One region of the Lysinibacillus sp. FSL K6-0075 genome, then DNA from elsewhere that is predicted to be linked to it. Evidence: riboswitches for the same ligand, from Rfam matches in the RefSeq annotation. Region 1 holds a riboswitch; each other region holds the start of a gene.
The links. Region 1 has a riboswitch for cobalamin ahead of mmgD (citrate synthase). Riboswitches for the same ligand answer to the same signal wherever they lie in the genome.
Positions count from the first base shown of each region.

Region 1 (3,174 bases):
CCTAAATTATCAGATGGATGCCCCCATTCAGCCGCAAGCCAAGTATCGTTGTAATCTAACCAACGAATCATACACCCGATATTAAAAGCGCCTTTTACTGGATCAAGAACATAGGAAGTTCCAGGAACACGTGTACCATTAGGAACGACTGTGCCTGGTACTACTGGACCAAGAAGCTTCGTGCATTCAGGATATTGTAAGGCCAAAATGCCACAGCCTAAAGTATCCAATAGAACATAGCGTGCCGTTTCGTATGCCTCTTCACTTGTAATCTTTGTATTTAGTACATAATCCGCAATATCTGTAAGTAATTGATCTGTCTTTGTTATGTCATTTGTTTTAATCATCTATATCTTCCTTTCAAGGCTTAAGTTTGATATACTAGTTTGCTGATGGGCATTGGTCAGAATGCCCATTAGCTTTATGGCGAGTTGTTAAAACTTGATTATACCGACAGTTTTTCAAGGTTATGACGCTCGCCAATATAATTGACACGAGGTCTGAATAATCGATTATTGTCATGCTGCTCAATCACATGGGCACATAAGCCAATTGTTCGTGAGCCAAAGAAGATTGGCGTATAGATTTCAATCGGCAAACCAAGCATGTAGTACACGGGTGCTGCATAATAATCTAAATTTGGATACAACCCTTTCTCCTGTACCATCACTTTTTCACCAGCTTCACACATGTGATATAAGCGATCATCCCCTTGCTCTAAACATAATTTGTGCAAGGCTTCTTTCATAATTTGCGCTCTTGGGTCCATCTTTTTCATATAGACACGGTGGCCAAAGCCCATAATCTTTTCTTTATTTTGTAGCTTGTTTTTCAACAATGCTTCAAAGCCTTCTACTGTTTTGGCTTCAAGAAGCATGTACATGACTGCCTCGTTAGCCCCTCCATGTAAATTCCCTTTCAACGATGCGACAGCTCCCGTTAAAGCGCCATACAAATCAGATTGTGTAGAAGCAATGACACGAGCCGCAAATGTTGAATTTGGCATCTCATGCTCACTATATAAAACGAGTGACTGATCAAAAATTTCTTCTTCTAACGCAGTTGGCTTTCTGCCCGTAATCATGTAATAAAAATTGGCACTATAGGAAAGTTGACTATCCGGCTCGACAACCTCTTGTCCATTTAATACACGATAGCTATTTGCTACGATGTTGGGCATACCTCCTAAAAGTCTATATGCTCGCGATAAATTCATTTCAGTCGAACGATCATTGATGTGCTGATCAAAGCCTGCTAAAGCGGAAATTCCTGTTCTAAGCCCATCCATCGCATGTGTTTCATTGGGCAATAGCTTGAAAATTTGAAATAGCTCTTGAGGAACCTGATAATGAGCTTTCAATTTGTCCTGTAGATCAGCCTGTTGCTCGGTAGTTGGTATTTCTCCATGCAGCAATAAGTAAACAATATCTAAATACGAATATCGCTGAGATAATTCAATCAAGTCATAGCCTCGAATAACTATTTGACTTCCTACAGTGTCTAAAAAAGATAGCTTTGTTTCAGCGGCAATGATTCCATCAAGACCTGGTGAATAATTTAACTCCATTTAATGACAGCCCCTTTGTTTAATTATTCTTGTAAGCGTTACCATTCAAACACGACAGAACAACAAAAAAACAACTCCTATCCCTTTCTAGAAGTTGTTAATCTACAAAAGCATGACAGACCAAAAAAACAGTGAATTTACATGAATTCACAATCATGCAGTAGCTAACACCTCCCTATCCTCGTAGGTCAATTGATGCTTTTTTTCGTGGCAGGTCTCCTGACTTATGATCAACGCTCCCATAACACCTTCCCATTTTGACAAACAAAACAGTGGCTTTGTTTTCGAGCTCCTAAATACAGTTGCGGGACAGTGTTGGACTCTCACCAACTTCCCTTTTAATCAAATAGAATCAGCTCCCATTTGAACCACCAAAATTTAGCATATTCAATTTGTCTTTTTACCTTAACATAGAGTTTTCAAAACAATCAATATAGGTAAAATTCAGAAAAGACTGATTATAAAAAGCTATTTTTCATCTTTGATGAACTATTCTGCGTTTTTTAGCAATATTTTGTACAAAAAAAGATTGTGCATCTATCCCAATACATCCAATTTTAAGCATTACAAGGAAAATAGAGGTTTTTAAAGGAAGAAAGGCGAATCGTTTCTTATGATCTATAGGAGGGACCAATATGGGATATATTACAGAGTTAAGGAAATACATCGGTAGTAGACCAATTATCAGTATTGGGGCGACCATTCTTGTGGGTAACGATGACAAGCAAATTCTCTTTCAACATCGATCAGATACGTTGGATTGGGGATTACCTGGCGGTGCATTGGAACTAAAAGAAACGTTAGAGGAAGCTGCTGCTCGTGAGCTTCATGAAGAAACAGGACTTGTAGCGAATGAATTTGACTTGGTGGGTGTTTTTTCAGGGCCAGATTATTATTTCCAATATCCAAATGGGGATGAGGTCTATACAGTTATTCATCTTTATATTGCGAAAAATGTAAGGGGTATATTGGAGATGAAGGATGATGAGAGCTTGAAACTTACCTATTTCAGTAAAAATGAGCTACCAGATCAACTTGAGAAAAGAACGAAACTGCTATTAAACAATCTGGAAGATACATTGTGGGATTTAGGTAGTTCTTTTGCAAAGGATATTCTTTAAATAACAAAGAGCATGCTTTTTATTCAAACATGCTCTAATCATTCTTTCTTGGGTATTATAGTCTAACCTTAACCTCAGTACCGTCCTGAGCTTTGACATCGACTAGCACGAGCCCTTTATAATTTTGTAGCTCCTTGATAATCGGCTTGAGCATTTCTTTGTCGATGAGCGGAAAGGTAAAGTCTATTTTCTTTTGATCGAAGTATGCCTTTGTCCACTTATTAACTTGTTGCTGAATCCATTTGGAAGTTAAAATGGAGAGGACAATGGTTAACACAGCATAGGGAACAGGGACAGTAAAGCGAACGTCTTTTGCTTTCACTTTTACATGCATCATTCGTCGCCTCTATTCAATGAAGACTGCAACGGTATCTCCGTTTGCCGATTTTATATCTACAATTTGTCCATCTAGTTCATTTTCGATCGCTTCAAGAAGAAGATTGATGTCGATATCTTTCACGTATTTTTCCGATTGTGGAATACTCG
Region 1 covers NZ_CP151947.1:2,535,565-2,538,738, reverse strand. Annotated here, with positions in the region: gene prpD (2-methylcitrate dehydratase) at 1-347, opposite strand, end outside; gene mmgD (citrate synthase) at 446-1,567, opposite strand; cobalamin riboswitch at 1,759-1,955, opposite strand; gene MHB65_RS12430 (NUDIX hydrolase) at 2,203-2,688, shown strand; gene MHB65_RS12425 (hypothetical protein) at 2,744-3,025, opposite strand; gene MHB65_RS12420 (hypothetical protein) at 3,035-3,174, opposite strand, start outside.

Region 2 (3,174 bases), 2.1 Mb from region 1:
TGCGTCATGATTTGTGTAATGGAAAGATAGCAAATAATAGATATAACAATAACACTCACTATGTAAATAAAAGCAACTGCTATTTTCCGTGACATTTTCCATTTCCGCTTAAAGAACATGACAATTGGTTCTAAGAAAAATGCACTAATCCCAGCGAATATTAAAGGCATGGACACAGGGATAACAAAATAGGCAGCTATAAGTAGGGATAAAATCACAATCAACCGAAAAATCAATTTCCTAGCATTAAATTTATTCATAAACTCACCTTCTTTGCGAAAAAAATTAAGTTAAGTGTACCATAAATCAAATTTTATTACGTTCTGAAACAATAAAGGTAGGGATAAATTATGGAAAAAGAGATTCTGCAACTTTTTAATAATCTAACAGAGCATGATCGCGATATTCAATATGAATCTTACGAGGAATTATTGAAGATTATGCAGGAACCCGTAGATTGGACATATGCAGTTTGGGAACAGCTAATAAAAGCACTTACATACAAAAATGGATATTCTCGTGCACGTGCTGCACAAATTTTATGCGCTTTAGCTGCAAAAAGTGATCCAGAAGAAAGGGTATTGGAGGATTTCTTAAAGATTTGGGCTGTGACTTATGACGAACAATCCGTCACAGCAAGGCATGCATTACAAGCAATTTGGAAAATTGGGCAAGCAGGACAGGTACAAAGAGATCTGGTTGTGTCATATCTAGCTAAAAGATTTCAAACATGTATAGATGAAAAGCAGCCATCTCTCATTCGACAGGATATTATTATGTCATTTAAAAAGCTATATGATCAAACAAATGACTCGAAATTATTAGACATTGCCCATCGTTTAATTAATGAAGAGCAAGATGCTAAATATAAAAAGAAGTATAAGTCAGCCATCCGTTCAAAGTAGCGAGATGGTGTTTTTTTGGGCAAATTCTTTGATGATCTGTTGACTAGTCAACTATAATAAACGAAAAACTATAAGGGGTTATGGCATGAGCATTTATAATTATCTAGTACGGAAGCCTAATGGTGAAATTTTATCGATGGAAACATATCGTGGAAAAACAATGTTAATTGTTAACACGGCAAATCAATGCCGATTTACATATCAATTTGAAGATTTACAAAAAATGTATGATAAATATGGGAAAGAAAATTTTGTAGTCCTTGGCTTCCCCTGTGATCAATTTGGTCATCAAAATCCTGAAGATGGGGAGGAAACTAAGCATCTTTGCAAGGTGAACTATGGAGTCACATTCCCGATTTTTGAGCTTGTACAGGTGAATGGTGAGGCTACACATCCACTCTTTAATTATTTAAAGCATGAAGCGAATTTTCGAGAATTTGGTAAGGCAAGTATGCAAGAGAAAATGCTTGCTGAAGCAATTGTTCAACTTGCCCCAAGCTTTTTAGATGGTCGTAATATTCGCTGGAACTTTACAAAGTTTCTAGTAGATGCTGGTGGTAAGACTGTCGCACGCTTTGAGCCAACAGATTCTCAGCTCGATATCGAACAGGCAATTGAAACACTATTATAGTCTATAAATTTTTTTAATAATGTAAAAACTTATAAAATGGTTTTAAATTTTCTCTTAAAGTAGAAATATTGCTGGATGTTTAAAGTTATCCATGCGCAGCACAACTATTTTTTCTGAATCATATATGATAAACTGCTTTACAAATGAATTATTCTTGCAGAATAAAGGTGCTAGTTAGCATAATCGGGAATCCGGTGAAAAACCGGAGCTGTTTCCGCAACTGTAAGTACAGCCATTATAAAGATTTACCACTGTCTCAAAGAAGATGGGAAGGTTCTTTATAACTCATTCGTTTCATGTAATGAACTGTACAAGCCAGGAGACCGACCTTTATTTGAACGTATAAAAACTTCTCGGAAGCTAGGAGGATATACGGCAAAAACATAGGCTAAGTCGAGCTTGATGGCGATCATTATGTTATTTTTGTCGTTCCTTTGCAAAAGGAGCGGCTTTTTTTATGCCTTTCATGTAAGAATTTTTCATTATAGAAAGTAGGGGGGACAGCAAGTGAAAAAAGATGCACGTTATTCTTGTTATCCATTTATGCGTGAGAAAGCTTCAACGGTCGATTTTGAAATTCGAACGGATAGCCTCACAACACATCTAGGAGTTGCATTAGCTGCAGTAAAAAAAGAGGATATTCAAGTTGTTGAAGAGGATTTAATGCTTATTTTACCTATGGCTTATCATGTCAATGGCTCAGTTCGTGGAAAACTAGCAGTAACTGAAGAGGATTTATCTTGGTTAAGTGAGCGTTATGACTTTTACGTTGGTCATGTGAAGGAAGAGATTCAAAGTTTTGTTTTACCTCAAGGAACTGAGGCCGCTGCTGCTTTACATCTTTGCCGCAGTGAAGCAAAAAAATCATATCGTACCTTACACAAAGTATCAGAAGAACGAGCGGTTCCTGCTATTCTTTTCGATTACCTTGGCTTATTAGCTAATGTATGTTTTGTCATGGCTGTTTTTATGAATCAGCAAACAGGAATAGCTGAAATACCATTTATTAGTAAATCATACCCAATGAAAAAGAAAAAGGAGAATAATAATGAAGAAAGTATTTAAATTCCAATGGCTATCAGTGCTCTTACTTGCACTGATGTTAGCAGGCTGTGGCACTGCTGAAGATACAAAAAACAAAGATGCTTCACAGGATACACAACACACAGAGAAAACAAGCTATAAAGTGACAGATGACCGTGGTGTTGAAATAGAATTTAATGAAGTTCCAAAAACAGTTGTATCATTACAACCAAGTAATACTGAAATCTTGTTTGCTCTAGGTGTTGGCGATAAAATTGTAGGGGCAACTGAGTACGATACTTACCCAGAGGAAGCACAAAAAATTGAACGTGTCTCTGATACTACGAATTTTAACAGTGAACGAATTTTAGCGTTAAAGCCAGATGTTGTCATTGCTTATACAATCGGTGATAAGGATGCACTAAAGCCGCTTGAAGATGCAGGAATTAAAGTGTTTGTTATTCAATCTGCGACTACTTTCGATGATGTTTATGGAGATATCGAACAAATTGCTGCTGTGATGGATGTTGCTGATCAAGGAAGTAAATTAAACGAAGAGATTAAAGCGAAAATTGCTGAAGTACAAACGAAGGTGAAAGACGTAAAGACGCCGAA
Region 2 covers NZ_CP151947.1:4,590,312-4,593,485, reverse strand. Annotated here, with positions in the region: gene ytvI (sporulation integral membrane protein YtvI) at 1-260, opposite strand, end outside; gene MHB65_RS23050 (hypothetical protein) at 351-905, shown strand; gene MHB65_RS23045 (glutathione peroxidase) at 991-1,536, shown strand; cobalamin riboswitch at 1,685-1,883, shown strand; gene MHB65_RS23040 (hypothetical protein) at 2,044-2,601, shown strand; gene MHB65_RS23035 (cobalamin-binding protein) at 2,585-3,174, shown strand, end outside.
Region 2: it holds a riboswitch for cobalamin, as region 1 does, so the genes downstream of both, MHB65_RS23040 (hypothetical protein) here and mmgD (citrate synthase) in region 1, are expected to answer to the same signal.

Region 3 (3,174 bases), 1.8 Mb from region 1:
TTGCAACAATGCTGGCGTCAGCACTTCCTCTGGTGTACCATGACAAACGATCCGCCCTTGCTGTAAAACGTAAATTTGATCGCAGTACATAGCAGCGATATTCAAGTCATGCAAAGCTGCCACTACGGTTAAATGTAAGGTCTGAATTAAATCCATGAGTTGAAGTTGATGTTGAATATCTAAATGATTCGTCGGCTCATCTAATATTAGTACCTGTGCTTGTTGAGCGAGTGCTCGTGCAACCATTACGCGCTTTTTCTCGCCTCCTGAAAGAGAGCTAAAGCTTCGTTTCTCTAAATGAGATATACCCGTTTGTCTAAGAGCATCTTTAACAATTTGGAAATCTTGCTCTTGATCAAGCTCTAATAGCTTTTTATGTGGCGTTCTCCCCATACTGACTAAATCATGCACAGTGAAATCAAATAAAACGGGTGTTTCTTGGCTAACAACGGCCAAATTTTTTGCAATTGCTTTACTTGTTTGCTTTAAAATATCCTGCTCATTTAATAATACCGTACCGCTTTCGGGTTTTAGGAGACGATACATATTTTTTAACAATGTTGATTTTCCGCTTCCATTAGGGCCAATTAATCCAACAAATTGCTTTTCTTTTATTTGAATACTTACATCATGTAGTATACGCTGATCGTAAATGGAGAATGATACTTGTTTCGCTTCTAATGTCATGGAAATTAATCTCCTTCACCGAAAGAATAGTTGTTACGACGGAGTAGCCAAATGAAAAATGGTCCTCCACAAAAAGCTGTAATAATACCAATTGGCATTTCCTGAGGAGCGATGATGATTCGAGCAAAGGCATCTGCCCACACTAAGAATATTCCACCTATTAAAGCACTAATAGGTATTACATATTTATAGTTTGAGCCCACAATTAATCGCACAATATGGGGAATAATTAATCCCACAAATCCAATAGAACCACTAACTGCGACAAGCACACCTGTTAACAGAGAAACGAGTAATATTAGCTGGATACGAAATTGCTGAAGATTCACGCCTAATGTCACTGCCGCCTCTTCCCCCAGTAATAATAAATTTAAATTGCGATAGTGTAGCCACAGTAGCCCAAATACAACGAAGAATACGAAAGCTGGAATCACAATATTATTCCATTTAGCTCCAGCTAAACTACCTAGCATCCAAAACATAACAGCCTTTAAAGCCCCTTCTTGCTTTGACATCATTAAAATAAAGTTAGAGATAGCCGTTAAGATAAAGGACACAGCCATACCTGCCAATAGCAAGCGGAAAATAGAGACACGTCCACCAACACGTGATAAGAAAAAAACAAGTGCAATGGCAAGTAATGACCCAAGAAATGCGGATACTGACAGAGCGTAAATCCCTAAAAATGAAAAGGCCCCTAAAATAATTACAGAAGTAGCTCCGACAGCTGCCCCTGAAGAAATTCCTAGAATATACGGGTCAGCAATGGAATTTCGTACAAGCGCCTGAATCGCTGCCCCCGCAATGGCTAACCCCGCTCCAACAATAGCAGCTAGCAAAACACGAGGTGCTCTTATTTGCCAAATGATGATTTCCTGTGAGCGACTCCAATCTTGTTCGATAGCATTTTGTATAAAAGGAATTTTAGAAAGAATAACTTTCCATACATATAATGGTGTAACTGAAACAGAGCCAACCATTACAGCAAATGTCATTGAAACAATTAATACCATGAAAAGTACAAAGGAAAATAACATAAATTTTTTATTCATCTGTTTTAAACTCCTACTGAATATTGATGAATGAAGCAATAAAAAAAGGTATTCCATGCGAAAATACACATAGAAATACCCTAGATTAAACAAAGTCAGAAAATATCCAGCTATTGTCCGTAATTGCTTGCATCCTCGTGGGCATTACAGGTATTACTAACTGGCAGGTCTCCTGGCTTCGATTCAACATCCTATAATTGCCTTCCCATTCTTACACAGTGGCAAATAATATTATAGGATTCCTCGTTACAGTTGCGGGACAGCATCGGACTTCCACCGACTTCCCTTTTAAGTGACATTCAAAAATATCACACCAATAGTATTTGAAGTTATAAAATTGTGACGATTCTATCATACATTTTTATAGATAGTTAGTCTACATAGAAATGCATCTAGCATTTGAGTTAACTAATTTTAATAATAAGGTTGACACAGATACTTTCGTTTTTTACACTAGCTGTAATAACTTTTAAAACGAGGTGAAATCATGGCAACTGTTACACAACATAGTCATCATAAATTAAGAACTGTCGACATTACCTATATTGGATTATTTTCAACGCTAATGATGGTGGGTGCTAATATCACTTCCTTTGCACCCTTTATGGTAGTTGGTGGTGTACCCATTACGCTTCAAACCTTTTTTGCGATTTTAGCAGGGCTTATTCTTGGTAGTAGAAAAGGTGCGCTCGCCTGTACAATTTATATGTGTGTGGGTTTGGCAGGAGCACCTGTCTTTGCTCGCTTTGGTGGTGGAATTGGTCAAATTTTAAGTCCTACCTTTGGGTTTATTATTACATTTATTTTAGCGGCATTTGTTGCAGGGTGGATCGTGGAACGAAGCGGGACAAAGAAAAGCTTTATCGTAGCTGCTTTAGTAGCAACGGCTATAAATTATTTGATAGGAACAAATTGGATGTTTTTTGCATACAAGCTTTGGGCGAGTGCGCCAGAGAATTTTTCTTATAAGCTAGCTTGGCTTTGGATGATGCCTCCACTACCAAAAGATATTATTTTAGCCATTTTTGCTGGTATCTTCGCGTATAGATTACAAAAAACATTGAAAATCATGCCCATTCAATAACATATCTCTTCACTTCTTTCGTGTCAGACTAGAGGAAAATTTATTCATAGGTCATGTCCATCATTTCTGCACATTTATTTGCTACAGTAAGGGCAAATAGTGAGGAGGATATCACATGACATTCAATAGAAGATGGTCAATCGGACTATTATCAGTAGTCGCTCTAATTAGTTTATCGGCTTGTACAGAGGATCAAACAAAGCCTGCATCCACTTCTGTGGATACTTCTGAAGAAATCGATCATTCTGCGATGAACCATTCAAGTTCTGGCGAAATACCGGCAACCTTAAAAAAAGCTGAAAACCCGAAATTTCCTGTGGGGAGTACAGCCATTATTACAGATGGACATAT
Region 3 covers NZ_CP151947.1:4,379,361-4,382,534, forward strand. Annotated here, with positions in the region: gene MHB65_RS21850 (heme ABC transporter ATP-binding protein) at 1-687, opposite strand, end outside; gene MHB65_RS21855 (iron chelate uptake ABC transporter family permease subunit) at 693-1,739, opposite strand; cobalamin riboswitch at 1,884-2,072, opposite strand; gene MHB65_RS21860 (biotin transporter BioY) at 2,227-2,823, shown strand; gene MHB65_RS21865 (YdhK family protein) at 2,939-3,174, shown strand, end outside.
Region 3: it holds a riboswitch for cobalamin, as region 1 does, so the genes downstream of both, MHB65_RS21855 (iron chelate uptake ABC transporter family permease subunit) here and mmgD (citrate synthase) in region 1, are expected to answer to the same signal.

Region 4 (3,174 bases), 2.0 Mb from region 1:
GCGCGAATGTTGTGGAGGCGAGAAAGGATGGCGCTGCGTATCGCCTATATGGTGAAAAATACTTCGCATCCAATGCGGGCATGTGTGGAGTAGCGATGGTGTTGGCACGACTAGAAGATGCGCCAGCAGGTTCCAAAGGCTTAACGTTGTTTGCAGTTCCTTGGCACAAAGAAGATGGAACAGCCAATCATCTTCGTATTCGCCGACTGAAAGATAAGTTAGGCGTTCGAGCAGTTCCTTCAGGTGAGGTAGAATTTGATGGTGCACTTGCCTATGTTGTAGGGGAGCAAAATAAAGGGATTTATTACATGCTAGAAGCACTAAATCTCTCAAGAATTTGTAATGCAGTAGCTTCAATTGGCATTATGCGTCGTGGCTTTTTAGAGGCAAAACATTACGTAACCAATCGTTATGCATTTGGCAAGCCTTTAACACAATACCCTATGGTTCAGGATACTTTAGGTAAATTTGCGGCTAAGTTGCATGTGGAAGTAGCGACAGTTTTTGATCTTATTCAATTATACGATAAAGTGACGAGTGGACAGGGAACACAGCAAGACCTTATTATGAATCGTTTATATATTGCCATTATGAAAAAGGAAACAGCAGAGCAAGCCGTTCATTATGCTAGTGAGGCAATTGAATTACACGGAGGTAATGGCTATATCGAAGACTTTGTAACGCCCCGCTTATTAAGAGACGCACAAGTGTTGACGGTGTGGGAGGGGACGGCTAATATTTTGGCCTTAGAACTCATTCGGTTAGTAGATAAGTTTCATGCACATGAACTGTTTGTACAGGAGATGGAGGAACGCTTAGAAAAATTAGCTAACAGCTCGTTAGTACAAATCGTTAAAGAACAATTAGCGAATATGGCTGTGAAATTACAAATCTTTAGCGCTTTAGACGCGGCAACGAAAACTTTTGAAGCAAAAGATATGGCGAAAAAAATGGCTCATCTTTATGAAAGTGTTGTAGCAGTAGAATGGGCGCATAAATTTGGTGGGAAATATGAAAAACTAGCGGACGTTTATTTAGAGCAGACGTGGTCATTAAGAGAAATGGGTGCTCAAATGAAAACAGTCCAATATTTTTCTGAAATTGTATAATAGCTTGGGAGTCGTCTTGAATGGAGGCGACTTCTTTCATTTTCATGTATAATGAAATCAACTGAATATTGTAAAGGTTCTTTACTTAAGTAAAGTGAAAAGGGAAATCGGTGTAAATCCGATGCGGTCCCGCCACTGTAAGTGTGAGTTTTTTCAAATGATGCCACTGAAGATTTCGGGAAGGCTTGAAAAATCGCAAGGAGCACAAGCCAGGAGACCTGCCTTTATAACAGACATGACAACCTACGAGGATAGGGTGGTGGATTTTGTATCAGTTTTTTTGGTGCGATTTTGCCCCCTCATCATTCAAAGATGAGGGGTTTTATTTTGATGCAGAATAAAGTGAAATGTCGCACGGATCAACGAAGGAGGATTCACATGAAGAAATTTTGGAAAATAGGATTATCAGCATTTTTAGCAGTAGGCTTGCTAGCTGCTTGTGGACAGGAAGCAAAAGATAACAAGCCAGCTACTGAGCAGCAAACACAGCAAGAAACAGCACAGGATGAAGCAACATTCCCAATGACTATAACAGATGCCCTTGGCAAGGACATTACTCTTGAAGCACCTCCTGAGAAAATTGTTTCACTTATTCCAAGTAACACTGAAATCCTTTTTGGACTTGGTTTAAATGATGAAATAGTTGGTGTTACTGACAACGACGATTATCCACCAGAGGCAGCTGAGAAGGATAAGGTTGGCGGAATGGAATACGATATTGAAAAAATTATTGCCTTAAAACCAGATATCGTTTTTTCACACGAATCTAGCATGTCTCTTTCAGAAGAGGCTATTGCACAGCTTGAATCAGCAGGTTTGAAAGTGTTTGTAGTAAGAAATGCACAAGACTTTAATGAAACATATACGACAATTGAGCAACTTGGTCGTGCTACAGGGAAATTACCAGAGGCTGGAAAAATTGTTGCTAATATGAAGGCCAAAGTAGAAGAAGTTTTGACTAAAGTCAAGGATGTTGAACCAAAAAAAGTGTTAGTCGAAGCATCGGATGAGCCAGATATTTATACAGCTGGCAATGGCACATTTATGAACGCAATGCTTGAAATGATCAATGCAGAGAATGTAGCTGTAGATGGTGATAATTGGTATAAAATTGATGCAGAACAAATTATCGCGAAAAATCCAGATGTCATTGTGGTGACATATCATTATGTACCAGATATTTTAACGAAAATACCAAAACGTGCGGGTTTTGATACTATTAATGCCGTAAAAAATAATGCGATTGTACAGGTAGATGAAAGTACAACGAGTCGTCAGGGACCACGTTTAGCAGAAGGTCTAGAAGAATTAGCAAAAGCGATCTATCCTGAGGTATTTAAGTGAAAAAAATAGCACTAGCCTATGCACTAACATGTACGCTTCTTCTTATTAGCATCTGGTGTGGCGTAGCGATAGGCTCAGTTCATATTCCATTAGAAGTATTGTGGAATAAGGCGGCTGATGAAACAGCCGCCAATATCTTTTGGAAAATTCGCTTGCCTCGCGTGTTGTTAGCAGGACTAGTGGGGGCATCTCTAGCTATTGCTGGAGCAGCATTCCAAGGTTTATTAAAAAACCCATTAGCAGACCCATACACACTAGGGGTTTCATCAGGGGCTTCTGTTGGTGCTGTTATAACAATCTTTTTTAGTATTTCTATCCCTGTCGTCGGTTTGTATGCTCTACCAACCTTTAGTATGATCGGTGCTATCATCACGATGGTAGTTGTCATGAGCTTCGCTAGACTCGTAGACCGTTCATTGAAAATGGAAACATTGATATTAACAGGTGTTATTTTTAGTTCATTTTTAGGTTCCCTTATTTCATTAATGATTGCTTTATCTGGTGAAGAATTACGTCAGGTAATAGGCTGGTTACTTGGTTCTGTATCGATGCGTGGTTGGCCATATGTCCAAATGATCTTTCCATTTGTTATTGTAGGTTCAATTATGCTATGGACGCAAAGACGAGAGCTAAATGTTTTGTTGTATGGTGAAGAGCGAGCAAAACATTTAGGTGTTAATGTGAAGCGTAGTAAATATCTGATACTAGCAGGTGGCTCCAT
Region 4 covers NZ_CP151947.1:566,309-569,482, forward strand. Annotated here, with positions in the region: gene MHB65_RS02660 (acyl-CoA dehydrogenase family protein) at 1-1,109, shown strand, start outside; cobalamin riboswitch at 1,167-1,350, shown strand; gene MHB65_RS02665 (ABC transporter substrate-binding protein) at 1,488-2,453, shown strand; gene MHB65_RS02670 (iron ABC transporter permease) at 2,450-3,174, shown strand, end outside.
Region 4: it holds a riboswitch for cobalamin, as region 1 does, so the genes downstream of both, MHB65_RS02665 (ABC transporter substrate-binding protein) here and mmgD (citrate synthase) in region 1, are expected to answer to the same signal.